One region of the Cellulomonas sp. PS-H5 genome, then DNA from elsewhere that is predicted to be linked to it. Evidence: riboswitches for the same ligand, from Rfam matches in the RefSeq annotation. Region 1 holds a riboswitch; each other region holds the start of a gene.
The links. Region 1 has a riboswitch for S-adenosylmethionine ahead of J5O08_RS02580 (DUF1737 domain-containing protein). Riboswitches for the same ligand answer to the same signal wherever they lie in the genome.

Region 2: another riboswitch for S-adenosylmethionine. It lies ahead of J5O08_RS09200 (methylenetetrahydrofolate reductase); the one in region 1 lies ahead of J5O08_RS02580 (DUF1737 domain-containing protein).
Region 3: another riboswitch for S-adenosylmethionine. It lies ahead of J5O08_RS09420 (NAD(P)H-dependent oxidoreductase); the one in region 1 lies ahead of J5O08_RS02580 (DUF1737 domain-containing protein).

Annotation. Positions count from the first base shown of each region.
Region 1 covers NZ_JAHVCI010000003.1:36,826-46,282, forward strand. Annotated here, with positions in the region: gene J5O08_RS02530 (cysteine hydrolase family protein) at 1-298, opposite strand, end outside; gene J5O08_RS02535 (hypothetical protein) at 505-942, shown strand; gene purS (phosphoribosylformylglycinamidine synthase subunit PurS) at 1,021-1,308, shown strand; gene purQ (phosphoribosylformylglycinamidine synthase subunit PurQ) at 1,308-2,003, shown strand; gene J5O08_RS02550 (hypothetical protein) at 2,381-3,136, shown strand; gene J5O08_RS02555 (hypothetical protein) at 3,346-3,798, shown strand; gene J5O08_RS02560 (hypothetical protein) at 3,815-4,066, shown strand; gene J5O08_RS02565 (hypothetical protein) at 4,096-4,578, shown strand; gene J5O08_RS02570 (O-succinylhomoserine sulfhydrylase) at 4,602-5,855, opposite strand; gene J5O08_RS02575 (rhodanese-like domain-containing protein) at 5,852-6,277, opposite strand; gene J5O08_RS02580 (DUF1737 domain-containing protein) at 6,274-6,483, opposite strand; SAM riboswitch class I at 6,490-6,592, opposite strand; SAM riboswitch class IV at 6,710-6,825, shown strand; gene J5O08_RS02585 (aminotransferase class V-fold PLP-dependent enzyme) at 6,874-8,253, shown strand; gene J5O08_RS02590 (hypothetical protein) at 8,368-8,844, shown strand; gene J5O08_RS02595 (pentapeptide repeat-containing protein) at 8,863-9,457, opposite strand, start outside.
Region 2 covers NZ_JAHVCI010000017.1:62,666-72,122, reverse strand. Annotated here, with positions in the region: partial or broken gene hrpA (ATP-dependent RNA helicase HrpA) at 1-930, shown strand, start outside; gene J5O08_RS09225 (MFS transporter) at 1,065-2,453, opposite strand; gene J5O08_RS09220 (DNA-3-methyladenine glycosylase I) at 2,692-3,300, shown strand; gene J5O08_RS09215 (ribonuclease PH) at 3,381-3,590, shown strand; gene J5O08_RS09210 (hypothetical protein) at 3,587-3,964, shown strand; gene J5O08_RS09205 (SMP-30/gluconolactonase/LRE family protein) at 4,002-4,931, opposite strand; SAM riboswitch class I at 5,070-5,178, shown strand; gene J5O08_RS09200 (methylenetetrahydrofolate reductase) at 5,172-6,233, shown strand; gene metE (5-methyltetrahydropteroyltriglutamate--homocysteine S-methyltransferase) at 6,242-8,590, shown strand; gene J5O08_RS09190 (Hsp20/alpha crystallin family protein) at 8,684-9,142, opposite strand; gene J5O08_RS09185 ((deoxy)nucleoside triphosphate pyrophosphohydrolase) at 9,305-9,457, opposite strand, start outside.
Region 3 covers NZ_JAHVCI010000018.1:38,560-48,016, forward strand. Annotated here, with positions in the region: gene J5O08_RS09400 (amino acid ABC transporter ATP-binding protein) at 1-218, opposite strand, end outside; gene J5O08_RS09405 (amino acid ABC transporter permease) at 215-1,306, opposite strand; gene J5O08_RS09410 (GNAT family N-acetyltransferase) at 1,303-2,061, opposite strand; gene J5O08_RS09415 (LLM class flavin-dependent oxidoreductase) at 2,126-3,541, opposite strand; SAM riboswitch class IV at 4,030-4,143, opposite strand; SAM riboswitch class IV at 4,370-4,473, shown strand; gene J5O08_RS09420 (NAD(P)H-dependent oxidoreductase) at 4,516-5,097, shown strand; gene J5O08_RS09425 (flavin reductase family protein) at 5,094-5,660, shown strand; gene J5O08_RS09430 (LLM class flavin-dependent oxidoreductase) at 5,721-6,842, shown strand; gene J5O08_RS09435 (NtaA/DmoA family FMN-dependent monooxygenase) at 6,853-8,259, shown strand; gene J5O08_RS09440 (STAS domain-containing protein) at 8,293-8,658, opposite strand; gene J5O08_RS09445 (ATP-binding protein) at 8,800-9,195, shown strand; gene J5O08_RS09450 (SpoIIE family protein phosphatase) at 9,341-9,457, shown strand, end outside.

The DNA.
Region 1 (9,457 bases):
GCAGGTCCGGCTCGCCGTAGAACGCCGAGTTCACCGACTTCGTGACGTGCAGCGCGGGCTCGACGTCGGCGACGACGGGCTTGAGGTCGTAGCCGGGCGTGCCGGCGTGCAGGGGCGGCGAGGTCCGGGAGGCGTGCTGCACGACCACGACCGGGCGGCCGGTGCGCCGCCACGCGTCGACGAGGGCGCCGATGTTCCGCTCGGCGTCGGGGTTGTCGCGCCGGCCCCAGAAGGCGGCGTCGTCGAAGCCCTGCTGCACGTCGATCACGACCAGGGCGGCGTCGGGGGAGAGGTCCATGGGGGGAATCGTGCTGGTCCTCCGGCTCGGTCCGACAGGGGTGCGGGCGCCGATCTCCGTCGATCCCCTGCCACGGCACGTGCCTGGGTGACGCCCACCCACCCGGACGGCGTCGACCGATCGGGTGGTCCGCCCCACGGGGGTGGGTGCTACCACCCAGACGTCCCAGGACACGCGGGCTACCGGGTCGTAACGTCCCCGCACATATGCACTCTGACCTGCACGTCCTCGCCCCCCACGGCATCGGCGGCCGCACCGCGCTCGGGTACCACCCCCGGGACGGCCGCCCCGTCGCGTGCTGGGTCGTGCACCCGACCCGCCGCGAGCCCGGGGTCGTGCCGCGGCTCGAGCGGTACGCCGCCGCGCTGGGCCTGTCCGGAACCGACGCCGCCGCGCTGCGCGAGGTCGACGACTACCGCGCGTCGCTCACCGCCGCCGGCGGCTGGGCGACGCTCTGGGTCGGGGACGAGACCGAGCTCGCGGCCGAGCACGACGACGCCTGGCTGGACGCGCTGCTCGACCGCGGCTGGGCCGTGGTCGTCGTCGGGTACTCCACCGACCTCGCCACCTCGGACAACCCGGCGATCATGGCCTACCTGACCGGCGGCGGGAACGCGCACGTCGGGGTGGTCCGCGCCGCCTGACGGACGCGCGCGCGGAGGCACCCCGCGGGATCGGTACGCTGTGACCATCCCCACCGCCGCGAACCAGGGAGCTCACCCGTGGGACGAGTCGTCGTCGATGTGATGCCCAAGCCGGAGATCCTCGACCCGCAGGGCAAGGCCGTCGCCGGGGCGCTGCCGCGGCTCGGGTTCGGCCAGTTCACCTCCGTTCGCCAGGGCAAGCGGTTCGAGCTCGAGGTCGACGGCCCGGTCACCCCCGAGGTGCTGGCCGCCGCCGCCGAGGCCGCGACCCAGGTGCTGTCGAACCCGGTGATCGAGGACGTCGTCCGCGTGGCCGACTCCGAGGCCGACGCGGCCGGGACCGTGCTGTCCGAGGGCCTGGCCTGATGACCAAGATCGGCGTCGTCACCTTCCCGGGCACCCTGGACGACCGCGACGCCGCGCGCGCCGTGCGCCTCGCCGGGGCCGAGCCCGTCGCGCTCTGGCACGCCGACGCGGACCTGCGCGGCGTCGACGCCGTGGTCCTGCCCGGCGGGTTCTCCTACGGCGACTACCTGCGCGCCGGCGCGATCAGCCGGTTCGCGCCCGTGATGGGCGAGGTCGTCGAGGCCGCCGGCAAGGGCATGCCCGTGCTCGGCATCTGCAACGGCTTCCAGGTCCTCACCGAGGCGCACCTGCTGCCCGGCTCGATGATCAAGAACGACCACCTGCACTTCGTCTGCCGCGAGCAGGTGCTGTCCGTCGAGCGCGCCGACACCGCCTGGACGAGCGAGTACGCCGCGGGCGAGCGGATCACGATCCCGCTCAAGAACCAGGACGGCCAGTACGTCGCCGACGAGCACACCCTCGACGAGCTCGAGGGCGAGGGCCGGGTCGTGTTCCGCTACGAGGACGTGAACCCGAACGGGTCGCGGCGCGGGATCGCCGGCATCAGCAACGCGCGCGGCAACGTCGTCGGCCTCATGCCGCACCCCGAGCACGCCGTCGAGGCGGGCTTCGGCCCGGACGGCGCCCGCGGCCCGCGCTCCGGCACGGACGGCCTGCGGTTCTTCACCTCGGTGATGCGCGCGCTCGTCTCCTGACCCGGACGCTCGGCGCCCCGGACCCCGCGGGTCCGGGGCGCTCGCGCGTCCCCGCGGCTCCGCGCCGCCGGCTGCGGCCGTCGAGCGTCGAGCGAGTATCCGACGCGTCGAGCGAGTAGTCAGCGGATACTCGCTCGACGCGTCGAGTGCACGCTCGCGGTCGGCTTTCGGGTCGTGGGCGGCGGCCGTCGGGTCGCGGCCGGGTCGCGTCACGTGCGCCCGGGATGTGGACACGGTGCTGCCTCGTCCGGCGGGGCGCGGTTAGGCTGCCCGCGTGTTCCTGAGCCGGGTGTGTTGTCGCTGAGCTGACACCCTCGCGCGCCCGCGGCCGGACGGCCCTCGCCGCGCACCCGCCTCACCCCGAGGACACCACCCCCATGGCTCAGCCCGTGCTGGACCGCGCGCTCGCGGTCGCCACCCGTCACGTCCCCGCCGCCGCCCGCCGCGTCGTCCCGACCCGCCGCGCGCCCGCCACCCCGGACCTCGCGCCCGCCCCGGCGCACGCCGCCCCGGCCCTGGCCCCCGGTCGCGCCCCGGTGTCCCCGCTCCGGGCACCCGCGGATCCTCGCGACGCCGCCCGATCCCTCGGCGCACAGCGCGAGAGTCGGGTGGGGACCAGCGCCCCGACGGCGGCGGACCAGCTCGCACCGGACGCGGAGCGCGCGCCGGTCGTGCACGTCGGCGCCCCGGCCTACGGCGTGCGGACCGTCGAGGCCCGGCCGGAGTCGGAGTCGGGGATCGCCGTGGCCGCCCGCACCGCCGACGTCATCCGGCTCGGCTTCTCCGTCGCGGTGCCCTCCGTCGGGGCGCTCGCCCGGGTGGCCGCCCTCGTCGAGGACGCCCTCGCCGAGGTCGGCCGCGACCGGTCCGCGGTCCGGGTGCTGCTCGACCTGGAGGTCGTGCTCGCCGGTGACGAGCGCACCGCCCGCCGGAAGAGGTCGCACCTGGAGTACCTCGACGCCCTCGCCGGGCTGTCGTGGGCGCCCGCCGACACCCGCGTCGTCACGACCGCGGACCGGCTCGTCGCCGAGGTCGGCGAGGTCGCCCGGCGCGCGGGCGTCGACGGCGTGGTCCTGCACCCCCTGGCCGGCGGCGCCGAGGTCGAGGCGGAGCTCCGCGCGCTGGTGGCCTGACCTCCGGCGCCCCGACCCCGACCGACTCCGATCGACCCCGACGGTGGAAGGTTGTGACGGACGCGCCGCCGGCGTGTCCGTCACAACCTTCCACCGTCGCACCGGCACCAGCACCCGCACCGACCCGGGGCCCGGGCGAGGGCCCGACCCGGGAGGTCCGGCTCGGAGGCCGTCGGCCGTGACCGTGGCTGTCGGTACGGTGGGCTCCCATGACGCGGGTGTGGCACTGGTCGGTCCTGGGCGTGCTGCTGCTGGCCGTGTGGCTGGTCGCGCTCACGGGGACCGGCGACCCCGACGCCCGCGCCGGGTTCCTCGGGTACGCGGTGCTGATCCTCCTGCTGGGCGCGGTGCCGGCCGCGCTGCTGGGCGGCCTGGTCGGCGCCGGGGTGCTGGCCGTCGCGCGCCGCCTGCCGCCGGCCGGTGACCCCCGCCGCCCCCGGGCCCGGGTCGTCGCCGTCGCGGTCACCGGGGTGGGGTCGACCCTCCTGGGCGCGGTCCTCGCCACCGGCGGAGTCGCGGTGGCGTTCGCGCCCGCGGTGCTCGGGTGGTCGGCGCTGCTCGTCGGCCTGCCGCTGACCCTCGCGGCGGCGACCGCGTGGGCGCGCTGGCGCCCGGAGCAGGACCGCCCCCGCCGTCCGGCGCCCGAGGGCACCTACCCCTGACTCCCGGGGGTCCGACGTGCGGGGACGCCGGGATCCCGGCACCCTCGGTCCCCTGCTGAACGGCTGGCCGCTCGTCGTCATCGGCGTCGTCGTGGCGGTCGCCGGCCTGGCCGGGGTGCTCGGACGCCTCGACCGCACGCGGTTCGCGCTGGACAGGCGCGACGGCGAGCCGACCCGGCGCCGGCACGTGCTCCTGCAGCGGCTCGGCGGGGGGATGTTCGTGCTGGTCGGTGTCGGTTTCGTGATCGCCGGGGCGAACGATCTCTGACGGCCGGGCCGCGTCCGTAGCCTCGGCGCGTGACGAGGCTCCGGCACTGGGCGCTGCTGGGCGTCGTGCTGCCGCTGTGGCTCGCGGTGGTGCGCGCCGCGGGGGTCCTGGGCTGGCACCTCGGCCTTGCGGACTGGCTCGTGCTCGTGGCCTTCTGGACGGCGATCACCCTGGTGCCGGTCCTGGTGCCCTGCCTCGCCGTCGCGCTGCTGGTCGGGGCCGGCGTGCTGGCCGTGGGCCGGCGTCTGCCGCCACCCGGGTCCCGGGCCCGTACGGTCGTCGTGGCGGCGGGCACGCTCGCGGTCGCCGCCGTGGCGACCGTCGCCGGGGCGTGGCCGCAGGTGGTGTTCGCGGCGCCGTTCGAGCAGGTCCCCGTCGCGCGGGCGGTGGCCGCCGCGGTAGCCTCCGGCGCGCCGCTGGTGGCGGCCGCGGTCGTCGCGTGGCGGCGCAGCGACCGCATCACGCCGCTGCCCCCGCTGCCGAGCCCGTGGGAGGACGACCCGGCGACGTGACCGCCGTCGGGCCGCCCTCGCCGTCAGCCGCCCAGCGTGCCCAGGGCCCGCTCCAGGTCGTCGGCCAGGTCGTCGACGTCCTCCAGCCCCACGGACAGCCGTACCGTCGACTCCGCGATGCCGACCGCCGCGCGCCCGTCCGGGCCGAGCTTGCGGTGCGTCGTCGTCGCCGGGTGGGTGACCAGCGACTTCGCGTCGCCGAGGTTGTTCGAGATGTCCACGACCCGCAGCGCGTCCAGCACGCCGAACGTCAGCGCCTTGGCCTCCGCGGGCGTCGACCCCTCCGGCACCCGCAGGTCGAGCGTCACCACCGTGCCGCCGCCCGACTGCTGCGCGAGCGCGAGGGCGTGCTGCGGGTGCGACGGCAGGTACGGGTACCGGACCTGCGCGATCGCCGGATGCCCCTCCAGCCGGGTCGCGAGCTCCAGCGCGGACGCCGTCTGGTGCCGGACGCGCAGCGACAGCGTCTCCAGGCCCTTGAGCAGCACCCACGCGTTGAACGCCGACAGCGACGGCCCGGTGTTCCGGATCAGCGTCTGCACCGGCCCGTGCACGAACGCGTCGGTGCCGAGGATGGCCCCGCCGAGCACCCGTCCCTGGCCGTCGATGTGCTTGGTCGCCGAGTACACGACCACGTCGGCGCCGAAGTCGAGCGGCCGGGACAGCACGGGCGTCGCGAACACGTTGTCCACGACGACGACCGCGCCCGCGGCGTGCGCGAGCCGGCTGACCGTGGCGATGTCGACCAGGTCCTGCATCGGGTTGGACGGCGTCTCGAAGAACACCACGTCCGCGGGCGTCGACAGGGCCTCCTCCCACTGCGCGGGCACGTGGCCGTCGACGTAGTCGGTGCGCACGCCCCACTTCGCGAGGATCTCGTCGAAGATCACCACCGACGACCCGAACAGCGCGCGCGCCGCGACGACCCGCGAGCCCGACCGGACGAGCGCGGCGAGCGCGGTGAACACCGCCGACATGCCGGACGCCGTGGCGTAGCAGGCCTCGGCGCCCTCGAGCAGCCGGAGCCGCTCCTCGAACGTCGACACCGTCGGGTTGCCGTACCGCGAGTACAGGAACCGGTCGGCCTCGCCCGCGAACGCCGCCTCGGCGTCGGCGGCGCGCGAGTAGACGTAGCCCTGCGTGAGGAACAGCGCCTCGGACGTCTCCTGGAACGGCGTGCGGACGTGGCCGCCGCGCACGGCGAGCGTGTCCGGGCGCAGGGACTCCCGGGGGAGCCGCTCGTCCCGCCAGTCCGCCGGTCCGGGACCCGCGCTCACGCCTCCCGCCACGGCAGGCCCGCCGCGCGCCAGCCCTGGTGGCCCCGGCGGCCGTCGGGGCCGACGTCGCCCTCGAAACCGGTGAGCACGTTGTACGCCGGGCCGAGGCCCGCGGCGGTCGCGGTGACCGCGGCGGCGACGGAGCGCACGCCCGACCGGCACAGGAACACCACGGGGCGCGGGTCGTCGGCGGTCACGCCGGCGGCGGCCAGGCCGTCGAGGAACGCCGGGTTGGGCCGGCCGAACGCGTCGGTCCACTCGACGAACGCCGTGCGGCCCTCGCCGGCGTCGGCGGTGTCCGGGACGCCGATGGTCTGCCACTCGCCCTCGGTGCGGACGTCCACGAGGACGGCGCGCTCGTCGGTCAGCAGCAGGTCCCAGGCCTCCTGCGGGGTGAGGTCACCCGCGTACGGCGCGGTCACAGCGGGCGCACCGGGTTGCCGGGGGCGGCCGCGGCGGGCAGCACGACGGCCTGGGCGACGATCACCCGCTCCCCGTCGAAGGTGGCGGCAGGCCCGCCGTGGAGCTCGTAGCCCTCGGCCAGGGCGGCGCTGACCCGCTCGCAGAACGAGCGGTCGTCGGGCCCCGTCAGCAGGCGGTAGCGCAGGCGGTCGTCGGTGTCGGTCATGCCTCTCCTCCATCGGATCTGGCGGAAGCACCCTCGGCCGGCCCCGGTGGGGGTCCGCGGGTTGCTGCGGCGTCGACGAGCCAGATCTCTCGGCCGCTCTGGATGGTGCGGCGATGCTACGCCATCGCCCGGACCAGGATGACCGCCCGGCCGCGCCCGGGTGAACCCGTGTCGCACCGTGGACCACGGTTGACACCTGCGCGCGGCCCGCCTCATCCTCGGACGAGGTCATGAGCGCCAGCGCGAAGCCCCGGCTCGCTGGCCGGCAACCCTCCCTCCGCGGCGGGGTGCCCCGGGTGACGACCTGGCCGTCCACCGACCGGTGGCCGGCAAGCGCGGGGTCGCCCGGTCGGCGACCGGGCCCCCACCGATCCGCTCGGGGGTAGTCCCATGTCCGTCACCGCCACCACCTCGTGTGCCGAGGCCGCCCTGCTGCCCGTCGTCGGCGGGGACACGCGCGTCCCGCTGGTCGACGGCCGGTCCGTGCCGTACGCGAACCTCGACTACGCCGCGTCCGCGCCGGCGCTCGAGTCCGTGGCCGCCCGCGTCGTCGAGGTGCTGCCGCTGTACGCGTCGGTGCACCGCGGCGCCGGCTACCTGTCCCAGGTGTCGACGGCGCTGTACGAGGCGTCCCGCGCCACGGTCGCCCGGTTCGTGGGCGCGCGCCCCGACGACGTCGCGGTCATCACCCGGAACACGACCGACGCCCTGAACCTGCTGGCCGGCTGCGTCCCCGACGGCGGCCGGGTGCTCGTCCTGGACGTCGAGCACCACGCGAACCTGCTGCCGTGGGTCCGGTCGGTCCGCGGCTCCGGCCGCACGGCGACGATCCTGCCGTCGGCGCCGACCGTGGCCGAGACGCTGACGGCGCTGCGCACCGAGCTCGCCCGCCAGCCGTACGCGCTCGTCACGCTGACCGGGGCGTCGAACGTCACGGGCGAGGCGCTGCCGATCGCCTCGGTGGTCGCCCTCGCGCAGGAGGCCGGCGCCCGCGTCGCCGTCGACGGCGCGCAGCTCGTGCCGCACCGGGCGTTCTCGCTCGCGGCCAGCGGCGTCGACTACGTCGCCTTCTCCGGGCACAAGACCTACGCGCCGTTCGGCGCGGGCGCCCTGGTGGGCCGGCGCGACTGGCTCGACGCCGGCACGCCGTACCTGGCCGGCGGCGGCGCCGTCCGCGACGTGCGCACCGACCGGACGCTGTGGCAGCCGGCGCCCGCGCGGCACGAGGGCGGGTCGCCCAACGTGCTCGGCGCCGTCGCGCTGGCCGAGGCGTGCGACGCCCTCGCCGCCCTGCCTGCCGGGGCCCTGGTCGAGCACGAGCGCACGCTGCGCGAGCGCCTGGTCGACGGGCTGGCGGCGATCCCGGGGGCCCGGGTGCTGCGGCTGTGGTCCGACTCGACGGACCCGGTCGGCGTGGTCGCGTTCACGCTCGGCGACCACGACTCCGGCCTCGTGGCCGCCTACCTGTCCGCCGAGCACGGCATCGGCGTCCGGGACGGCCGGTTCTGCGCCCACCCGCTGCTGGCCCGGGTCGGCGTGACGGGCGGGGCGATCCGCGCCTCCGTCGGGGTCGGGACGACCACGGAGACGGTCGACCGGCTGCTCGCCGGGCTGCACGCGTACGTCACCGAGGGTCCCGCGGCGTCCTACGAGGTCGTCGACGACTGCTGGACGGTGGCGGACGACACCCGGCCCCGGCCCGCCGTGACCGGCATCGACGCGATCGCGGCGACCGCCGCGGCGGCCTGCGGGCCGGCCGTCGAGGACTGAGACCCCGGCGCCGGGCGGCCCGCGCAGGGGGCGGGTCGTCGGCGCCGGTTTCGGGGTTCCTCCGAGCCGGGACCCCGTGGTGCACTGACCGCGGGGTGCCGGGAGGACGGAGCGGTGAGCGAGGTCGTGGAGACGCCGTACGCGGCGCTGGACCGGGCGCGGGCCCGTCGGCGCCGGAGGTGGCGCCGGGTCGGGCTGGTGACGGCGATGGCGGTGCTCGTGGTCGGCGCGGGCGCCGCGGCCGTCGGATACCCCCGGTGGCAGGCGTGGGATCAGCGCGAGCAGCGCCTCGTCGACGCGGGCGTCGCCGACCAGCAGAGTGCCTGGTCGGAGATCGGCGACGCGCTCCGGTCGGGGCGGGAGGTGCTGCTGGACGCGGGGGCGCGGACCGACGACCACGCGGCGCGGGACGCGCTCGCCGGCCTGCTGGAGGAGGCGACCACCCTGGACGCGATGACGATCCCGGTCAACGGGTCGCGAGCGGAGCAGGGGGCCGAGGCGCACGCGCGCGCGGCGGTCGTGCGCGAGCACGCGGCCCGGATCCGCGCGGCCGCAGCCGCGCTCTCGGCGTCGGTCGGGCCCGCGGGATGACGGCGTGCCGGCGCGGCATCACCGCACCGCGACCCCGAGGTGCGCCGCCAGCGCGCCCGCCAGGTCGAGCAGCTGTGCCTGGCTGATCGTCGCGCCCTTCAGGCCGGCGGTGCCGTCGATGCCCGCGAGCTCCGCGCCGCGCAGGTCGACGTCCTTCAGCTGCGCCCGGGTCAGGTCCAGCCGCCCGACCCGGCAGTCCTCCAGCCGGACCCGCGCCGCACGGACGCCCGCGAGGTCGAGGTCGCCGATGGTGCAGCCGACCAGGCGGACGTCCTGCAGCCGGGCGTCGCGCAGGTTGAGGTAGTCGATCTTGCCGCCCTCGACCGTCACCCGGTCCCAGGAGCCGCCGAACGCCTCGAGCGCGCCGAGCCGGCAGCCCTCGAGCGTGACGTCGCGCCACGTGCCCGAGCGCGCGCGGAGCATCCCCGCCCGGCACTCGGCGAGCGTGGTGTCGACGAGGTGGGCGTGGTCGAGCTCCGCCCCGTCCAGGTCGCACCCCCGGAGCAGGCACTCGATGAACCGGGCGCTCTCCGCGTCGGCGCCGGCGAGGTCGAGGCCGTCGAGCAGGAGGCGGTCGTAGTCGCCCTCGGGCTCGACAGGGCCGGGGTACGGG
Region 2 (9,457 bases), on a different contig from region 1:
CCCGCGCTGCCCGGCTTCGACGGCGCCGACCTCGACACCTGGCCCGCCGACCTGCCCGGCGGCGCCCTGCCGGAGCGCGTGGAGACGCAGGACGCGAGCGGGCTCACGGTGCGCGGCTACCCGGCGCTCGTCGAGCACGGCTCCGGGGCGGCGACCGTCCGGGTCGAGGTGCTGGCCGACGCCGGCGACCAGGCCGTCCGGCACCGCCGCGGGCTGCGCCGGCTGCTGGTCCGCGACGTCGGGCTCGCCCCGGGCCGGATCACCTCGCGGTGGTCGGGGACCCAGGCGCTCACGCTCGCGGCCAGCCCGTACCCGAGCACCGAGGCGCTGGTCGCCGACGTGCAGCTCGCCGCCGTGGACCGGCTGCTGACCGAGCACCTCGCCGGGCGCCCGGCGACGGCAGTCCGGTCCGCGGACGCCTACGCGGCCGTGCGCGGGTTCGTCCGCGACCGGCTCGAGGACGCCGTGCACCGCGTGGTGCAGGACCTGGTCACCGTGCTGGCCGCGGCGCGGGACCTCGACGGCGCCGTCCGCGGCACCCGGTCGCTCGCGCTGCTCGGCACCGTGCGCGACGTCCAGGAGCAGGCCGAGCGCCTGGTGCACGACGGGTTCGTCTCCGAGACCGGCGCCGACCGGCTGCCGCACCTGGCGCGCTACCTGCGCGCCGCGGCCTACCGGCTCGACAAGGCGGCGGGCAACCCCGCGCGCGACGAGCAGCTCGCCTGGCAGGTCCGGGACCTGGAGCAGCTGCTCGGGCAGACCCGCGCCCGGGTGACGAGCCGGACCCTCGTGCCGGCCGACCTGGCGGCGCTCGACGACGCGCGGTGGCTGCTGGAGGAGCTGCGCGTGAGCCTGTTCGCCCAGCAGCTCGGCACGCCGGTGCCGGTGAGCGAGAAGCGGATCCGCAAGGCCCTGGCCGCGCTGGCCTGAGCGGCGCGCCGACCGCCGACCGACCGCGCTGGCCCACCCACCCAGCACGACGCCGAGATAGGACCTCCGCGCCGAGATAGGACCGTCAGCGGTCCTATCTCGAGCGAAAGGCCCTATCTCGGCGTGAGGCCCGGTCAGTCCGCGTGCGAGGACCTCGCGTAGTCCTGGTCCTTCGTCTCCCGGGACAGGATCAGCGCGAGCAGGGTGAGGACGCCCATCGCCGACAGGTACACGCCCACCAGCCAGGTGCTGCCGTCGGCCGCGGCCCACAGGGCGAGCGCCACGATCGGGGCCAGCGCCGCACCGAGGATCGACGACACGTTGTAGGCGACCGCGGAACCGGTGTACCGGACGTTCGTCGGGAACAGCTCGGGCAGCAGCGCGCCCATCGGGCCGAACGTGGCGCCCATCAGGAGGAACCCGAGCACCAGGAACGCCTGGGTGAGCGCGCCGGTGAACACGAGGTCGTCCCGCACGGTGAGGAACAGCGGGAACGAGAAGCCGAACACGATGATCGCCGACGTGACGCCGATGAGCAGGCGCCGGCGTCCCAGCCGGTCGGCCAGCGGGCCGGACAGCATCGTGAAGATGCCGAAGAACAGCACGCCGATGATCTGCATGAGCACGAAGTGCACGTACGGGATCCCCAGTCCGCCGGGCTCGCCGTCCTCCGGCGCGACGGCACGGGTGCCGTACGTCAGCGTGAAGTTCGTCATCAGGTAGAACAGCACGTAGGTCGCCAGCATGATGAACGTGCCGAGCAGGGTCTCGCGCCAGTGGAACTTCAGCGTCGTGCCGAGCGGGACCTTGGTGATGGTGCCCTTCTTCTCGGCCTGGGTGAACGCCTCGGACTCGACCAGCTTGAGCCGCACCCACAGGCCGATGATCACCATCACGGCGGAGAACAGGAACGGCACGCGCCAGCCCCAGGACATGAACGCGTCCGAGCCCTGGCCGAGGACGCCGTTGATGATGAGGAAGATCCCGTTGGCGATGATGAAGCCGAGCGGGGCGCCCAGCTGCGGGAACGTGCCGTACCAGGCGCGCTTCCCGGCCGGGGCGTTCTCGGTGGCGACCAGCGCGGCGCCCGACCACTCGCCGCCGAGCGCGAAGCCCTGTGCGAGCCGCAGCACCAGCAGCGCGACCGTGGCGCCGACGCCGATGTGGCCGAACGTCGGCAGCAGCCCGATGAGGAACGTCGCGACGCCCATGGTGAGCAGCGAGTAGACCAGCGTCGTCTTGCGGCCCCGGCGGTCGCCGAGGTGGCCGAAGAAGATCGCACCGATCGGGCGCGCCACCATCGCGGCGCCGAACACCGCGAACGACGCGAGCAGCGCCGTGGTGTCGTTCCCGGTGGGGAAGAACAGCTTCGGGAACACGAGGACGGCGGCCGTCGCGTACACGTAGAAGTCGTAGAACTCGATGGTGGTGCCCACGAGGCTCGCCGCGATGACGCGGGACGGCGAGTTGAGCGGCCGGGACTCGGCCGGCGGCGTGGTGGTGGGCACTGCGGTGGCTGACATGCGGGGCTCCTCGACGATCCGGGTGGCGCGGACCACCGGCGGTCGTCGGGGTCGGCTCCAGGTCGGCTCGCGGGACGGTCGGTGCTCCAGCGCTCGGGCGACCTTACGCCGTCTCACGTGTCAGACAAGTCGTGACCGCATGATGGACGCGCTGGTGCCGTCGCCCCCAGGGCACGCACGCGGTGCGGGCTGTGGAGGGCGGCGACCGGGTGTCGCACCGGTGCGGCAGAGTGGCGGCATGACGAGCAGCGACGCCCCCGACACCCTCCCCGCCCCCGCGGGCCGCCGCTGCTTCGGCGACGGCGACCCGCTCTACGAGCGCTACCACGACGAGGAGTGGGGCGTGCCCGTGCACGGCGAGCGCGAGCTGTACGAGCGCCTCACCCTCGAGGCGTTCCAGTCCGGCCTGGCGTGGATCACGATCCTCCGCCGCCGCGAGGGGTTCCGCGAGGCGTTCGCGGGGTTCGACCCGGCCGTCGTGGCGGGGTTCGACGAGCACGACGTCGAGCGGCTCATGGCGGACACCGGGATCATCCGGAACCGCGCCAAGATCACGGCGGCCGTCGCCAACGCCCGCGCCCTGCTCGAGCTGCACGGCCGCGGGTTCAGCCTCGACGAGCTGTTCTGGTCGGCGGCGCCCCTGGCCGCCGGCACCCGCCCGCGCCCGCGCACGTTCGCGGACGTCCCGGCGACCACGCCGGAGTCCGCGGCCCTGGCGAAGGAGCTCAAGCGGCACGGGTTCCGGTTCGTCGGGCCGACGACGGCGTACGCGGCCATGCAGGCGTGCGGGATCGTCGACGACCACCTGGCGGACTGCCCCGTCGTCCTGGCGCGCGCCGCGGGCTGACGCTCCGGCCCGCCACCGACCGCCGGGACGCTGCTAGTGGGACATTGCCTTGAGTGTCTATCCCGCACAGGACTACGCTCGTGAAACGGACTGCGGTGCTGCGCCGGGTCCGGCGAGCCGCCCGCGACGCGGGTGTGCCGTACGAGGTCGTCGAGCTCACGAACCACACGGGCGTCGTGGTCGGGGGCGTGCGCTCGACGCTCGGCCGGCACTCCGAGATCGACGACGTCACGGCTCGGAAGTTCTTCGACCAGTTCGCGTCGGTGCTCGGGAAGGGGTGGTGGCGGTGACCCGGTACACGGTCACGGCCGAGCGCGGGCGTCGCTGGTGGGTCCTCCAGTGCGTCGAGCACCCCGGGGCCATCTCCGAGGTGGCTCGCCTGGACCAGGCAGCGACCGCCATGCGCGAGGCGATCGCCTTCGTCGCGCAGGTCGACCCCTCCGACGTCGAGGTCGACCTGCGGCCGGCCGTCCCCGACGAGGTGGGCGCGCACGTCCGCGCCGCCGAACGCCTGCGCGCGGAGGCGCACCGCGCGAACCGCGAGGCCGCCGTCGAGTCGCGCGCGGCAGCCCGGGTGCTGCGCGACGCCGGGCTCTCCGTCCGCGACGTCGGGACCGTCCTGGGCGTGTCGCACCAGCGCGCCCACCAGCTCCTCGCGGGTTGACGGACCGGCTACCTCGCGGCGGCCGCCCGACCCGTCGTCAGCCCTCCCCGAACGCCCGCACGGGCAGCCCCTCCACCGCCACGTCCGCGCCGAACACCGCCCCCGCCACCGGGTCCCCGTCCGCGTGGGCGGTCGTCACGTACGCCCGCCCCGAGCCCGGCGCCCCGAATCCCAGGCAGGTCACCTGCGCCGTGGGCACGCGGACCGCGCCGAGCGGGGTCGCGTCCGGCGCGAACCGCAGCACCGCGCCCCCGCCGTACAGCGCGACCCACAGGCAGCCCTCCCCGTCGACCGTCGTGCCGTCGGGCTGCGGCCCGTCCGGGTCGAACGACAGGAACGGCTCGGGTGCGCCGGCCGCACCGGTGGCCGCGTCGTACGGCAGCCGGTACACGGTCGCGGCGCTGGTGTCCGTGACGTAGAGCGTCGCGCCGTCCGGGCTCCACTGGAGCCCGTTGCCGACCCCCACCCCGGTGAGCACCGCGTCGACCTCGAGGCCGCCGTCCCCGGCGACCACGCGGTACACGGTGCCGTCGCCCGGCGAGCCGTCCCGCGGCATCGTCGCGACCCACAGCCGGCCGGCTCGGTCGACGCCGCCGTCGTTGAACCGGTAGTCGCGCGGCATGTCCGCCGGCCGGGTCAGCGGACCGAGGGTCGTGCCGTCGTGCACGCCGAGGCCGTCCGCGGTCGCGAGCAGCAGCCCGCCCGCGGCGGACGGCCAGGCGAGCGAGACCGGGGACGGCACGCTGACCACGGCGTCGCGCGCGTGGTCGCCCTCGGCCCAGCGGTGCACGCTGCACGCGTCGATGTCGACCCAGACGACCGAGTCGTCCCGCGCGTCGTGCACGGGCCGCTCCCCCAGGCGCGCGCGGACCTCGCCGAGGACCACGGCCTCGGGCGCGTCCCGCGGCACCAGGGCCCGGGCGTCGATCCGGCGGTCGGGCAGCGGGACGGTGCGCAGGTCGGTCATCCCACGCAGCCTGGCACGGCGCCGTCGCGCCCGCCCGGCCACGGGCGCGGCCCCGGACCCGGGGGTGTGAGCCCCGTCACCGAAAGATGACGCGTCAGGGGCAGTGGACGGCGACGGCCGCCGGGCCTAGTGTGGCGGCACCCATCCAGAGCGACCGAGAGACCTGGCTCGTCGACGTCGCAGCAACCCCCCTCCTCACCGAGGGTGCGGGTGCTTCCGCCAGGTTCGATGGAGCTGACGATGAGCAGTCACGACGTCCCTGCGCACCTCGCGGGCACCGCCGTGCCGGACGGCCTCGGGGCCGTGGACCGCCCGACCGTGTCGTTCGAGCTGTTCCCGCCGCGGAACCCGGACGCCGCGCCCCGGCTGTGGTCGACGGTGCAGCAGCTCGCCGCGGCCCGCCCCGACTTCGTCTCCGTCACGTACGGCGCCTCGGGCAGCACCCGCACCACGACCCGGCAGCTCGTCCGGCGGCTGCTGCGCGAGACCTCGCTGACCCCGATCGCGCACCTCACCTGCGTCGCCAGCTCGCGCGAGGACCTCGCGGCGACGATCGAGGAGTTCCTCGACGAGGGCGTGCGGTCGTTCCTGGCCCTGCGCGGGGACCCGCCCGCCGACCGGTCCTGGGAGCCGCACCCCGAGGGCCTGCCGACCGCGAGCGCCCTCGTGGAGCTGCTGCGGGACGTCGAGCGGCGGCGGTGCGCGGGCAGCCCGGCGCAGGCGGTGCGCGCCGCCACCCGGCCGCTGTCCGTCGCCGTGGCGGCGTTCCCGCGCGGCAACGCGGGGGCCGGCAGCACCCGGGAGCAGGACGTCGCGGCCCTGCTCGCCAAGCAGCGCGCCGGCGCGGACTTCGCGATCACCCAGGTGTTCTACGACGCCGGGTCGTACCTCGAGCTCGTGGCCCTGGCGCGCGACGCGGGCGTCACGATCCCCATCCTCCCGGGCGTGATCCCCACCACCGACCCGGCCCGGCTCCGCCGCGTGGCGCAGCTGACCGGCGTGCCCGTCCCGAAGACACTGCTCGCGCGGCTCGACGCGTTCGACGCCGACGACCCGGCGGAGGTCGCGGCGCGGCACCGCCTGGGCACGCGGCTGGGCGTCGACCTGGTGAACGCCGTCCTCGACGGCGGCGCGCCCGGCGTGCACCTCTACACGTTCAACGCCCACGGCCCCGCGCTGGACCTGCTCGACGGCGCGGGCCTCGGCGGCGACGCCCCGCGGGCGCACCTGCGCGTCCCCCCCGAGCCGGCGGCCGCCGCGGCCGCCCCCACGACCACCCCGACCCCCGTTCCCACCAGCTGAGGCGAGAGATGACCGACCTGACTCACCCGTTCCCCGCCGGCACCGTCCTGGGCTACCCCCGGATCGGCCCGCGCCGCGAGCTGAAGAAGGCCCTCGAGGCGTTCTGGGCCGGCCGCGCGAGCGCCGAGGAGGTCGAGGCCACCGCCGCCGACCTGCGCCGCCGGACCCGCACCCGCCTGGCCGAGCTCGGCCTGGACACCCGGCTGCCCGCGATCCCGAGCGCCTTCTCGTTCTACGACCACGTGCTCGACGCGGCCGCGGTCCTCGGCGCCGTGCCCGAGCGGTTCGCCGACCTGCTCGCCGCCGACGGCGGCCTCGACCTCGCGGGGTACTCGACCGTGGCCCGCGGCCGCGGCGACGACCTGCCGCTCGAGATGACGAAGTGGTTCGACTCGAACTACCACTACCTCGTCCCGGAGATCGGCCCCGCGACGCCGTTCCGGTACGCCAGCGACCGCCCGGTGCGCGAGCTCGCGGAGGGCCTCGCGGACGGCGTGCTCACCCGCCCGGTGCTGGTCGGCCCGGTGACGTTCCTGGCGCTCGCCAAGGCCGCCGAGGGCTCGCCGGAGGACTTCCTGCCGATCGACCGGCTCGCCGACGTGCTGCCGGTGTACGCCGCGCTGCTCCGCGACCTCGCCCGCGCCGGCGCCACCTGGGTGCAGCTGGACGAGCCCGCCCTGGTCTCCGACTCGACCGGCGTCCCGGCCGACCGGCTGCTCGCGGCGGCCGCCGAGGCGTACCGCGCCCTGGCGACCGACCTGCCCGCCGCCGAGCGCCCGGCCATCCTCGTGGCCGCGCCGTACGGCGACCTCCAGGACGCGCTGCCGGTGCTGGCGGCCACGGAGGTCGAGGGCCTCGCGCTCGACCTGGTCCGCGGCGCGCTGCCCGCCGGCCCCGTCGAGGGCCTGGAGTCGAAGGTGCTCGTCGGCGGCGTGGTCGACGGCCACAACATCTGGCGCGCGGACCTCGACGCCGCGCTCGGCTCGCTCGAGTCGCTCGAGGGCCTCGGCGCCCGGCAGGTCGCCGTCGCCACGTCGACGTCGCTGTTCCACGTCCCGCACGACGTCGAGGACGAGCCGCAGCTCGACCCGACGCTGCGCTCCTGGCTCGCGTTCGCGGACCAGAAGGTCGCCGAGGTGGTCACCCTGGCGACCGGGCTGACCGAGGGCCGCGAGGCGGTGCACGCCGAGCTGCTCGCCGCCGCCGACGCGCGCCGGTCCCGCGCCGCGGCGCCGGGGGTCGTGCGGCCGGAGGTGCGGGAGCGGCTCACCGGGCTGCCGGCCGACGCGTTCCACCGCGGCGACTTCGAGGGGCGCCGGGTGGCGCAGGCCGAGCGCCTGCAGCTCCCCGCCCTGCCGACCACGACGATCGGCTCGTTCCCGCAGACGCCGGAGATCCGCGTGGCCCGCGCCGCGTTCGGCCGGGGCGAGCTCACCGCCGCGCAGTACGAGGACGAGATGAAGGCGGAGATCCGCCGGGTCGTCGAGCTGCAGGAGGAGTTCGGCCTCGACGTGCTCGTGCACGGCGAGCCCGAGCGCAACGACATGGTGCAGTACTTCGCCGAGAACCTGGACGGGTTCGCGGTGACCGCGAACGGCTGGGTCCAGTCCTACGGCTCGCGCTGCACCCGCCCGTCGATCCTGTGGGGCGACGTGTCCCGGCCGGCACCGATCACGGTGCCGTGGACGACGTACACGCAGTCCCTCACCGCCAAGCCGGTGAAGGGCATGCTGACCGGCCCCGTGACGATCCTGGCGTGGTCCTTCGTCCGCGACGACCAGCCGCTGGCCGACACCGCGAACCAGGTGGCGCTCGCCCTGCGCGACGAGATCGCCGACCTGGAGGCTGCCGGGACCGCGATCGTCCAGGTCGACGAGCCCGCGCTGCGCGAGCTGCTGCCGCTGCGCGCCGCCGACCACGACGCCTACCTCGACTGGTCGGTGCGCTCGTTCCGGCTCGCGACCTCGGGCGTGCGCCCCGACACCCAGATCCACACCCACCTCTGCTACTCGGAGTTCGGCGAGATCTTCGGGGCGATCGACGGCCTGGACGCCGACGTGACGTCGATCGAGGCGGCCCGGTCGAAGATGGAGATCCTCGGCGACATCGCCTCCGAGGGCTACCCCCGCGGCATCGGCCCGGGCGTGTACGACATCCACTCGCCACGCGTGCCGAGCGAGGCCGAGGTGACCGAGCTGCTCACCGAGGCGGTGCGGGTCGTCGACCCGGCGCAGCTCTGGGTGAACCCGGACTGCGGCCTCAAGACCCGCCGGTACGCCGAGGTCACCCCGTCGCTCCAGCACGTCCTGGCCGCCACCCGGACGGTGCGCGCGTCGCTGGCGGTGCCGACGGCCTGACGCGCCGCCGGCCCGGCGCGACCCGGACGCGCGACCGCCCCGGTCCCCCACGCGGGGGGCCGGGGCGGTCGTCGTGCGAGCCGCGTCGCGCGGTCAGGCGCTCGCACGCTCCTGCGGAGCGGCGTCGGCGCCCGCCTCGATGGTCGCCGGCGTCCCACCGGTGGTGACCTCGATGCGGCGCGGCTTGGCCTCCTCGGCCACGGGGATGGTCAGGCTGAGCACGCCGTCCGCGTACGACGCGGTGATGGCGTCCAGGTCGAGCCCGCGGCCGACGGTGAGCTGGCGCGCGTAGGTCCCGACCGGGCGCTCCTTGGCGAGCCACTGCACCCCGTCCTCCGTGCGCGCGGTGCGCTGCGCGCGGATCGTGAGAGTGCGGTCGTCGACGTTCACGTCGATCGAACCGGGGTCCGCCCCCGGCAGGTCGACGCTCAGGACGTAGTGGTCGCCCGAGCGGAACAGGTCCATCGGCATGGTCGCCGACGCGCGCTGCTGGCCGAGGACCTGGTTCATCAGCCGGTCCATCTCCTGGAACGGGTCGAATCGCGTAGCCACAGCCCGTCACCTCCTCGAAGCGTCACGGCGGTCCGGACGGTCCGGGACCGCTGCTGCCCCGGCGCTGCCGCGCCAGGAGGGCTACGAGAAATGTTCTAGCACTCGAGAGGTGCGAGTGCCAGATCGGGCGGGGTCGTGTTCGCTGACGGACGAACTCGCAGGTCAGGCCGGGCGCCGAGCGACGCCCGCCGGGTCCGTCGCCGCCGCCAGCGCCTCCACGATCCGCACGTCCGCGTCCAACCAGGGCACCGTGAGCCACTGCCCGCGCGGCAGCCAGCGCAGGTCGTCGTGCTCGACCAGGGGCCGCGGCTCGCC
Region 3 (9,457 bases), on a different contig from region 1:
AGCCGGAGCAGGGTCGACTTGCCGGAGCCCGACGGGCCGAGGATCACGGTCACCTCGCCGGGGCGGACCTCCAGGTCGACGCCGCGGAGGACCTCGAGGGTGCCGTAGGACTTGGACAGGCCCTGCACCCGGAGGTGGCCGCCGGCGGGGGCCGGTGGTGCGGCGGGGGTCGTGGCGGCGGCGGGGGCCGCGGCGGGGGCGTGCAGCACGCTGGTCATCGGGTGCCTCCGGTGCGCTCGGTGGTGCGGGCGGCGGTGCGGGGTGCGGTGCGGGTGAGGTGGCCGCGGCGGGCGCCGGCCAGGAACGTGGGCGGCAGGTCCGCGGGCAGCGGCCGGCCGGCGACGCGCGCCGCGGCGACCGCGAGCGTCCAGCGCAGCCGCTGCAGCGGGGTCGGGGGCAGCGTGCGGAGCGCGCCGCGGGCGTAGTGCCGCTCGAGGTAGTACTGCGCGACGGTCAGGACCGTGGTGGTGAGCAGGTACCAGATCGCCGCGACGAGCAGCAGCGGGACCACCCGCTGGTTCCGGCCGTAGATGACGCCGACGGTGTAGAACAGCTCGCCGTACGCCAGCACGTAGACGACCGAGGTGCCCTTGAGCAGGCCGATGATCTCGTTCACCGAGGTCGGGACGATCGTGCGCATCGCCTGCGGCAGCACGATCCGCCACTGCTGCCGGCCCCGCGGGATGCCGAGCGCGGCCGCGGCCTCGTGCTGCCCCTGGTCGACGCCGAGGATGCCGGCGCGGACGATCTCGGCGGAGTACGCCGCCTGCGACAGCCCGAGCCCGAGGACCGCGGCGCCGAACTTGTCGACGACGTCGAGCGTGTCGAAGCGCAGCCACTCCGGCCCGAACGGGATGCCGAGCGAGAGCTCCGGGTACAGGTAGGCGAGGTTGTACCAGAGCAGCAGCTGCAGGATCAGCGGCACGGACCGGAATACCCAGGAGTAGGCCCAGGACACCGACTGCAGCAGCGGCGACCGGGACAGCCGCATCAGCGCGAGCACCGTGCCGAGCCCGAAGCCGATCACCGCGGCGACGGCGGTCAGCCGGACGGTGGCCCACACGCCCTCCAGCACGGACGGCCAGGTCAGGTACTGCGCGACGACGTCCCACTCCCACTGCGGGTTGGTGAGCAGCGAGCTGAGCACCATCGCGAGCAGGACGGCCACGCCGGCGGTGGCGACCCAGCGGCCTGGGTGCCGGGCGGGCAGCACGGGCAGGTCGGCGAGCACCTCGGGGCGGTCGACGTCGGGGGCGGCCGGCGGCGCGCCAGGCCCGGCCGCGGGGGCCGTGGTCGCGGCGCTCACCGGGCGAGCCACTTCTCGAACGCGTGCGGGACGAGGTCGCCCGGGTACGCGGCGGGCTCGAACAGCGGGGTGTACCCCGCCGCGAGGTACAGGCCGACCGCCTCCGGCTGCTTCGGGCCGGTCGTCAGGTAGACCCGGGGGTAGCCGGCCGCGGCGGCGCGCGCCTCCAGCTCGGCGAGCACGACCCGGGCCAGCCCGCGGCGGCGGTGCGCCTCGTGGGTCCAGATCCGCTTGAGCTCCGCGGTCGGCACCGCGGGCGCTCCCTCGGCGTCCCGGGCGCGCGGGTCGGCGAGCCGGGCGACGTCGCCGTGCTCCGGCTCCCACCGGCGGCGGAACGCGCCGCCCGCCACCGGCTCGCCGTCCTCCAGCACGAGCACGAGGGCGCCGTGCGGCGGGGCGAACTCCTCGACCCCGTAGTGCTCCAGCTCGTCGCGCAGCTCGGCCGGGGTGAGCAGGCCGGTGTACCGGGTGCTGTACTCGTGCGCCAGGCCGTCGAGCAGCGGCCCGACCAGCGGGTCGTGCAGCCGGGCGTCGCGCACGGCGAGCCGCGCGGGGTCGAGCGGGGCGGGGTCGATCGAGGCCGGGTCGAGCCGCGTGGGGTCGATCGAGGCGGCGTCGAGCCGGGCAGGGTCAAGCGGGGCCGGGTCGAGCCGGGCACGGTCGATCGAGGCGGCGTCGAGCGGGGCCGGGTCGAGCCGGGCAGGGTCCGGCGCGGCCGCGTGGGACGCGCGTGCCCGCAGCGGGGTCGTGGTCATCAGGTCACCTCTCGGTGGGTGCGGGTGCGGGGTGCGGTGGCGGGCGCCGTCAGGGGCGGGGCTGTCAGGTGAGGGCGAACGGCGCGGCGGACCAGAGGGCCTCTGCGAGGGCGAGCCGGCCGGCGCGGGCGTCCGTACGCGCGTCGGCCCGTCCGTCGCCGCGGGCGGCCGTCGCGCGGCGGCGGACCACCGCCGGGTCGCGGTCGGCGGGCTCGTCGCCGTCGCCCGGCCGAAGCCGGAACGCGCCGGCCTGCTGCAGCGCGGGCACGGTGCGCTCGACGAGCGCCGCCAGGTCCGCCTCCACCGAGGTCGGGAGCGCGACGAACCCGTCGACCGCGCCGTCCCGGACGGCGTCGGCGAGCACGGTCGCCAGGTCGGCCCCGGTGCCCGCGACGACCGCGCCGGCGACGCCGAGGTCCGGCCGGTCGACGGAGCGCACCAGGTCCAGCCGCGCGAGGGCGGACTCCCGGTCGTCGGCGAGGGCGACGTCGACGTCGAGCAGCACGCGCACCGCGTCGGCGGGCCGGCCCGCGGCCACGGCGGCGGCGCGCACCCGGGACCGGGCCGCGGCGGCGGCCTCCAGGTCCGGCGCCGTGAGCCGGGCGACGTCGGCGTACCGGCCCGCGAGCGCCTCGGCGGCCGGGCCCGCGACGGGCACCACCACGAGCGGGCGGTCCGCGGCGGCGGTGCCGTCCCCGTCGCCACCGCGAGCGGTGCTGCGAGCGGCCGACCGGCCGCGGACCGCGAACCGGACGCCGTCGTGGTCGACGCGGAACCGGCCGTCCCCGCCGCGGCGCACCGCGCCGGGCTCCCCCGCGTCCCAGGCGGCGAGGACGGCGTCCAGGGCGGCGGCCGCGCGGTCCGCCCACCGCCGCTCGGCTGCGGCAGCGGCAGCGTCTGCGGGAGCCGCCCCGGCAACGTCTGCGGCGGCGGCTCCCGCGGCAGCGACTGCGGCAGCGGCAGCGGCAGTGCCCGCGGCACCGGCTGCGGCAGCGGCAGAGCCCGTGGGAGCAGCAACGCGAGAGGCGGGCCCGGCCCCGAGGGCCCCCGGCTCGGCGAGGTCGGCGCGGCCGCCGGTCGCACCCGGGCCGGACAGCTGCCAGCCCGCCGCACCTCCCGCCGCGTGCTGCACCCCGCGGACGGCGCCCGCGAGGTGGCCCGGCTCGACCTGGTCGTGCGGGACGCCCGCCACCAGCGCGGCGGTCCGGACCAGCGGGGCGACCCGCGCCGCGGCGACGGCGGCGTCGAGCCGGCCGGGCACCTGCCGACGCCCGGGATGCAGCAGCAGGGCGTCGCCGAGCACCACGAGGTCGAGCAGGCCGCGGTCGGCGCGGTGCACCAGGCGGGCGAGCCGCTCGCCGTCGAACGCGCGGGCGGCGACGGCGCCGTGGGCGCCGACCGCGCCGGGCCGGGCGCCGGCGGCGGTCAGGTCGACGCCGAGCAGCGCGCGGCGGCCGGCGCGGGGGGACGAGAAGGGCATGACGGCTCCGTTCGGGGGCGGGTGGTGCGGCGGTCGCGGGCGCGCCGGGGCGCGCCACGGCGACAGGCGGGCGGCGGATGGACGAGCGGGCAGGGCGCCCCGGCTCGCCGAGATAGGACCCCCGCGCCGAGATCGGACCGTGGAAGGTCCTATCTCGACCCGCGCGTCCTATCTCGGCGCGGGTCGGCGCGGGTCGGCGCGGGCCGGGCGGCCCGCTCGCGCGGATCGGCCAGGTCGGCGCGGTGGGCGTCCCGAGACGTGACCGGGCACGGCTCGGGCGCCGCGGGGCCCGGCTCAGGCGCCGGGCGGGGCCGGCGTCAGGCGCCCCGGGCGGGGTGCCGGACCGGCGGCTGCGCCGTCAGCGGCGACAGCGACAGCGGCCGCCGGGCGCGGCGGCGGTGGTCGGCAGGGCGGGTGCCGAGGGCGCCCACGGCGCCTGCACGGTCCGGCTCATGCGTTCTCCTCGTGTGCCCCCGCCCGGTCGGGCGGGTCCGCGTGTTGTCCGTCGCCGGCGGCGGCGGACCTGGTCCTCACCCGGGGCACCCACCCGCGCGGGGGGTTGCCGTCCGACCAGCCGGGGCTTCGCGTCGGAGCTCATGACCACCCGGCCCGTCCCCGGGGCCCGCCCTGCGGCGCACCCCGGTGGCGAGCCGGTGCCCGGAACCTACGAACCGGACCCGGGGGCGTCAACGGCCGGGCCGCCGCGTCTCGCATGCCGGAGCGATGTCACAGGACCAAGGTCCCAGGCGTTCGCACGGTCCCGGATCGTGAGAACTCGCCCCCCGCCGGCGCCGGCGGACCCGGAGCGGTGCTAGACCTCCGCCCCGAGGTCACGAGTCCCAGCGCCAAGCCCCGGCTGGCTGGGCAGCAACCCCACGTCACGGCGGGGTGCTCCGGGAGATGACCTGGCCGTCGGCCGGCACGCGCCGCTCCGCCGCACGGCAACCGTGATCGACCCCCTTTGCGAGGCCACCATGTCGTCCCCGTCCGTCGTCGCCGTCTCCGGGAACCCGCGCGCCGGGTCCCGCACCCTGGGCGCCGCGCGCGCCGCCGCCGAGCGCCTGGCCGCGCTCACGTCGGCCGACCCCGCCGCCGTCGAGGTCGTCGACCTCGCGACGCTCGCCGGCGAGGTGCTCGCCCCGGCGCACCCCGCCGCCGACGCCGCGCTCGCGCGGGTGGCCGCCGCCGACGTCGCGGTCGTCGCGACCCCGGTCTACAAGGCGTCCTACACCGGCCTGCTCAAGGCGTTCCTCGACCTGTACGGCCCGGATGGGCTGGCCGGCGTCGTGGCCGTGCCGCTCGTGGTGTCCGGCAACCCGGCGCACGCGCTCGCCGGCGAGGTGCACCTGCGCCCCGTGCTCGTCGAGCTGGGCGCGGTCGTCCCCGCGCGCACGCTGACCCTGACCGAGGCCCAGCTCGCCGACCTCGACCCCGCGCTGGACGCGTGGCTGGCCCGGGCCGCCGCGCCGCTCCGCCGGGCGCTCGGGCTCGCGCCGGCCGCGGAGCCCGCCGCGTCCGCCGAGCCCGCCGCCGCGCTCGCCGGGGCGACCCGGTGACCGCCGAGCGCACGGACCTGGGCCCGCTCGAGCGGCTGCTCGCCGAGCAGGACGAGCCCCAGCTCGACCCGCAGCAGTTCAAGCGGGTGTTCCGCCGGCACCCCGCCGGGGTCGCCGTGGTCGCGCTGCGGCACGCCGGCCGACCGGTCGGGTTCACCGCGACCTCGGTCATCTCGGTGTCCGCGGCCCCGCCGCTGCTCGCGTTCTCGCTCGCCTCGACGTCGTCCTCCTGGCCCGCCGTGTCCGCGGCACCCACGCTGGCCGTGAGCTTCCTCGCGGACCACCAGGACGACGTGTCCGCGCGGTTCGCCACCAGCAGCCTGGACCGGTTCGCCGCCGGCGGCTGGTCCTCGCTCCCGACGGGCGAGCCCGTGATCGACGGCGCCGTGTCCTGGGTGCGCGCCCGCGTCGTCCAGCGCACGCCGGTCGGCGACTCGTACCTCGTGTCGCTGCGGGCGCTGTCCGCGGGCGGCCCGGACGACGCCGAGCCCGGCGACGGCGCCTCGCCGCTGGTCTACCACGACCGCACCTACCACCGGATCGGCGCGCACACCGCCCTGTGACGCCGCGGCCCCGCCGCACCCGCCCCGATCCCGCCGCTCCCCCGACCCACCGGAGACCCCGTGACCGTCCCCCCGCTCCTCACCGGCCTCGACGTCGACGGCGCCGGCGCGCACCCCGCGGCCGCCGCGCTGTCCGGCCTCGCGCCCGCCGACCTCGTGTCCGGCGCCCGCCTGGCCCGCGCCGTCCGGCACGCCGAGCACGCCGGCCTGACCTTCGTCACCTTCGCCGACGCCGCCCTCGCCGCCGTCCCGGGCGACCCCACCCGGGCCCGCCTCGACGCGGTCACCCGCGCCGCGTTCGTCGCCCGCACCACCACGGCGATCGGCCTGGTGCCCGAGGTGCCCACCACCTACCCCGAGCCGTTCCACGTCGCGACGCAGCTCGCCTCGCTCGACCTGGCCGGGTCCGGCCGCTCCGGCTGGCTGGCCGCGGTGACCCCCGGCGACGCCGCCCCGGCGGCGTACGGTCGCGCGCCGGTCGCCGACCTCGGCCGCGAGGCCCGGGACGTGGTCCAGGTCGTCCGGGACCTGTGGGACTCCTGGGAGGACGACGCGGTGATCCGCGACGTCGCCACCGGCCGCTACGTCGACCGGGACCGGATCCACCGGGTGGACTTCGCCGGGGAGTCGTTCTCCGTCGTGGGCCCGCTCATCACGCCGCGGCCGCCGCAGGGCCAGCCCGTCGTCCTGGCACGGGCCGGGGACGTCGCCGGTCCCGGCAGGGACGGCGAGCGGCTCGTGGACGTCGTGCTGGTCGGCGGTCCCGACGCCGCGGGCGCCCGGGCCGCGGCACAGGCTGCGGCAGACGCCGACCCCGGCGCGCGGGCGGTGGTGGAGGTGCAGGTGGTCCTCGACGCCGGCGGTCGCACGGCCGCGGACCGGCTCGCCGAGCTCGACGCCGCCGGGCTGTGGGCGCCGGGCACCGCGCTGCGCCACGTGGGCACGGCAGCCGGGCTGCACGCGCTGCTGGCCGAGCTCGCGGACGACCCCGCGGTCGCCGGGGTCCGGCTGCTCGCCGCCGCGCTCGACGCCGACCTGCCGGTGCTGGCCCGGGACGTGCTGCCCGCCCTGCGCGCCGACCGGCGGGCCGCCGCCCCGCGCGCGGGCGCCACCCTGCGCGACCACCTGGGCCTCGCGCGGCCCGAGAACCGCTTCGCGGGCGCGGCCCGCGCGACCGCCTGAGGAGCCCGCCGTGACCCAGCACACCGAGCCGAGCGACCACACCGCCGACGACCGGTACCCGATCACCCGCCCCGACGCCGAGGTCCACTTCGGCGTCTTCTTCCAGGGCGTCAACCACACGACGATCTGGTCCGACCCCGAGTCCGGGTCGCAGACCGACTTCGCGTCCTTCGATCGGGTCGCCCGCACCGCGGAGCGCGGCCTGTTCGACGCGTTCTTCCTCGGCGAGGGCCTCCGCCTGCGGGAGAGCCGGGGCCGGCTGCACGACCTCGACGTCGTCGGCCGCCCCGACGCGATCACGCAGCTCGCCGCGCTGGCCGCCGTGACGGAGCGGATCGGCCTGGTCGCCACCCAGAACACCACGTACAACGACCCCGTCGACCTGGCCCGGCGGCTCGCGAGCCTGGACGTGCTGTCCGGCGGGCGGGCCGCCTGGAACGTCGTGACCACCGACAACGCGTGGACCGGCGAGAACTTCCGCCGCGGCGGCTACCTCGACCACGCCCGCCGCTACGACCGCGCCGAGCAGGTCCTCGCGACGGCCCGGCGGATCTGGGACGCGTGGCCGGAGGGCCCCGGCGAGCGGGTCGCGCGCGTCGAGGCGCACGGCGACCTGCTGGACGTGACGATCGACCCCACGACGCCACGCAGCCCGCAGGGGCACCCGGTGATCTTCCAGGCCGGCGACTCGCCGCAGGGCCGGGACTTCGCCGCGCGGTCGGCGGACGTGATCTTCTCCCGGCACGGGTCGGTGCTCGCCGACGCGCTCGCGTTCGCGGCGGACATCCGGGCGCGCGCCGTCGCGGCGGGCCGGCCGGAGGACGACGTGAAGATCTTCCCGGGCACGGCGATCGTCGTCGGCGACACGCCCGCCGAGGCCGAGGAGAAGGCGCGCTGGGTCGCCCGGCAGCAGGTCACGCCCGCCACCGCGCTGCACGTGGTCGGGACCATCTGGGGCGAGGACCTGGGCGGCTACGACCCGGACGGCCCGCTGCCCGCGCACGACCCGGCCGTGGCCGAGCTCGGCGGGGAGGGCGGCTCGTCGACCACCGGCGCCCGTACGCACGAGGTCGCGGCGCGGTGGCGCGCGCTCGCGGAGGCCGAGGGCCTGTCGATCCGCGACCTGGTGATCCGCGTGTCCGGCGAGCGCGGCTTCGTCGGCACGCCGTCCGCGGTCGCCGACCGGCTGGTGCGGTTCGTGCGGACGGGCGCCGTCGACGGGTTCAACCTCAGCCCCTGGCTCGTGCCGTCGGGGCTGGACGACGTCGTCGACCGGGTCGTGCCGGAGCTCCAGGAGCGCGGGGCGTACCGGACCGCGTACGCGGGGACCACGCTGCGGGAGCACCTGGGGCTCCGGGCCCCGCTCACCCGTCGCGGCACGGCGGACGCGCGGGAGGCGGCGCTCGCGGCCGTGTGACCGCAGCCCGCCCGGGGCCCGGGCGCCCTGGGCTCAGCCCTCGGCCGGCACCAGGTCCAGCAGGGAGTCGAGCCCCGTCACCTGCAGCGTCATCAGCGGCGCCCCGGTCGCGCCGCGCACGCGCAGCCGCTCGGGCCGCCGGTGCGGGGCGATCGACACGAGCAGCGCGATCGCCGACGAGTCGATGAACGTGGCCCCGGTGAGGTCGACCTCCTCGACCCCGGACGTGGCGAGCACCCGGCCCGCGGCGACCTCGTCGACGCCGAGCTCCTCGGCGAACGTGTGCACCACGTCGATGTCGATCTCGCCCTCGGCGCGCAGCACGCCGGGGCGGTCCGGGTCGACGTGCAGGCGGCCGCCGTGCGGCTGGGCGCCCGCGGGCGTCGGGAGCGAGGTCACGGGGTCAGTATGCGGGCGGGGCCCCGTCCCGTCGCGCCGAGTGCGCGCCCGGCCAGCCGGAGGGTGACGGCCGGGGTGAGGTCGGAGGCGGTCCTGCCGTGTCGGCGGGCCGTGGGCTGCGGCGGCGGGTACGGTCGGCGGGTGCCTGGGACGAGTCGCGGTGACGAGCGCGCGTTCCCGTCGTCGGCCTCGTCCCTGGCGAGCGCCCGCAGCTGGTCGATGGAACGGGCGGGCGCGGCCGGCGCGCCGGACGACGTCGTGGACGCCGTGCAGCTCGCGATGAGCGAGGCGTTCACGAACGCGCTGCGGCACGCCCCCGGCACCCGGACGATCACCGTCAGCGTCGTCGGCGCGCGCCGGCAGCTCACCTACGAGGTCGGCGACGCCGCCGCCGCCGTGCTCCCCCGCCGGCGCAGCAACCGCGAGGGGCTTCCCGGCGGGCACGGGCTGCACATCCTCGACGCCGTCACGTCGGCGTGGGGCTGGCGGCCCGCGCCCGACGGCGGCAAGGTCGTCTGGTTCACGCTCCGCTGGTGACGGCCGGCGGGGCTCGGCCGCCGGTGACGGTCCTGCGACCCGACGGTGGTGCGACCCGCCGAGCGCCGGCGCGCGGCCCTGCCGTACCGTCTGCCTCAGCGGTCCGCCCCCGGTGACGAGGCGGACCCCGGGGCGAGGGGGTCAGGTGCGGGGCACGACGGTGGGGCAGCGCTCCCTGGTGTCGGCCGTGGCGACCGACCTCGGCCGGACGATGGCCCTCGACGAGGCCGTCGAGCGCTTGACCCGCCTGCTCGTCCCCGCG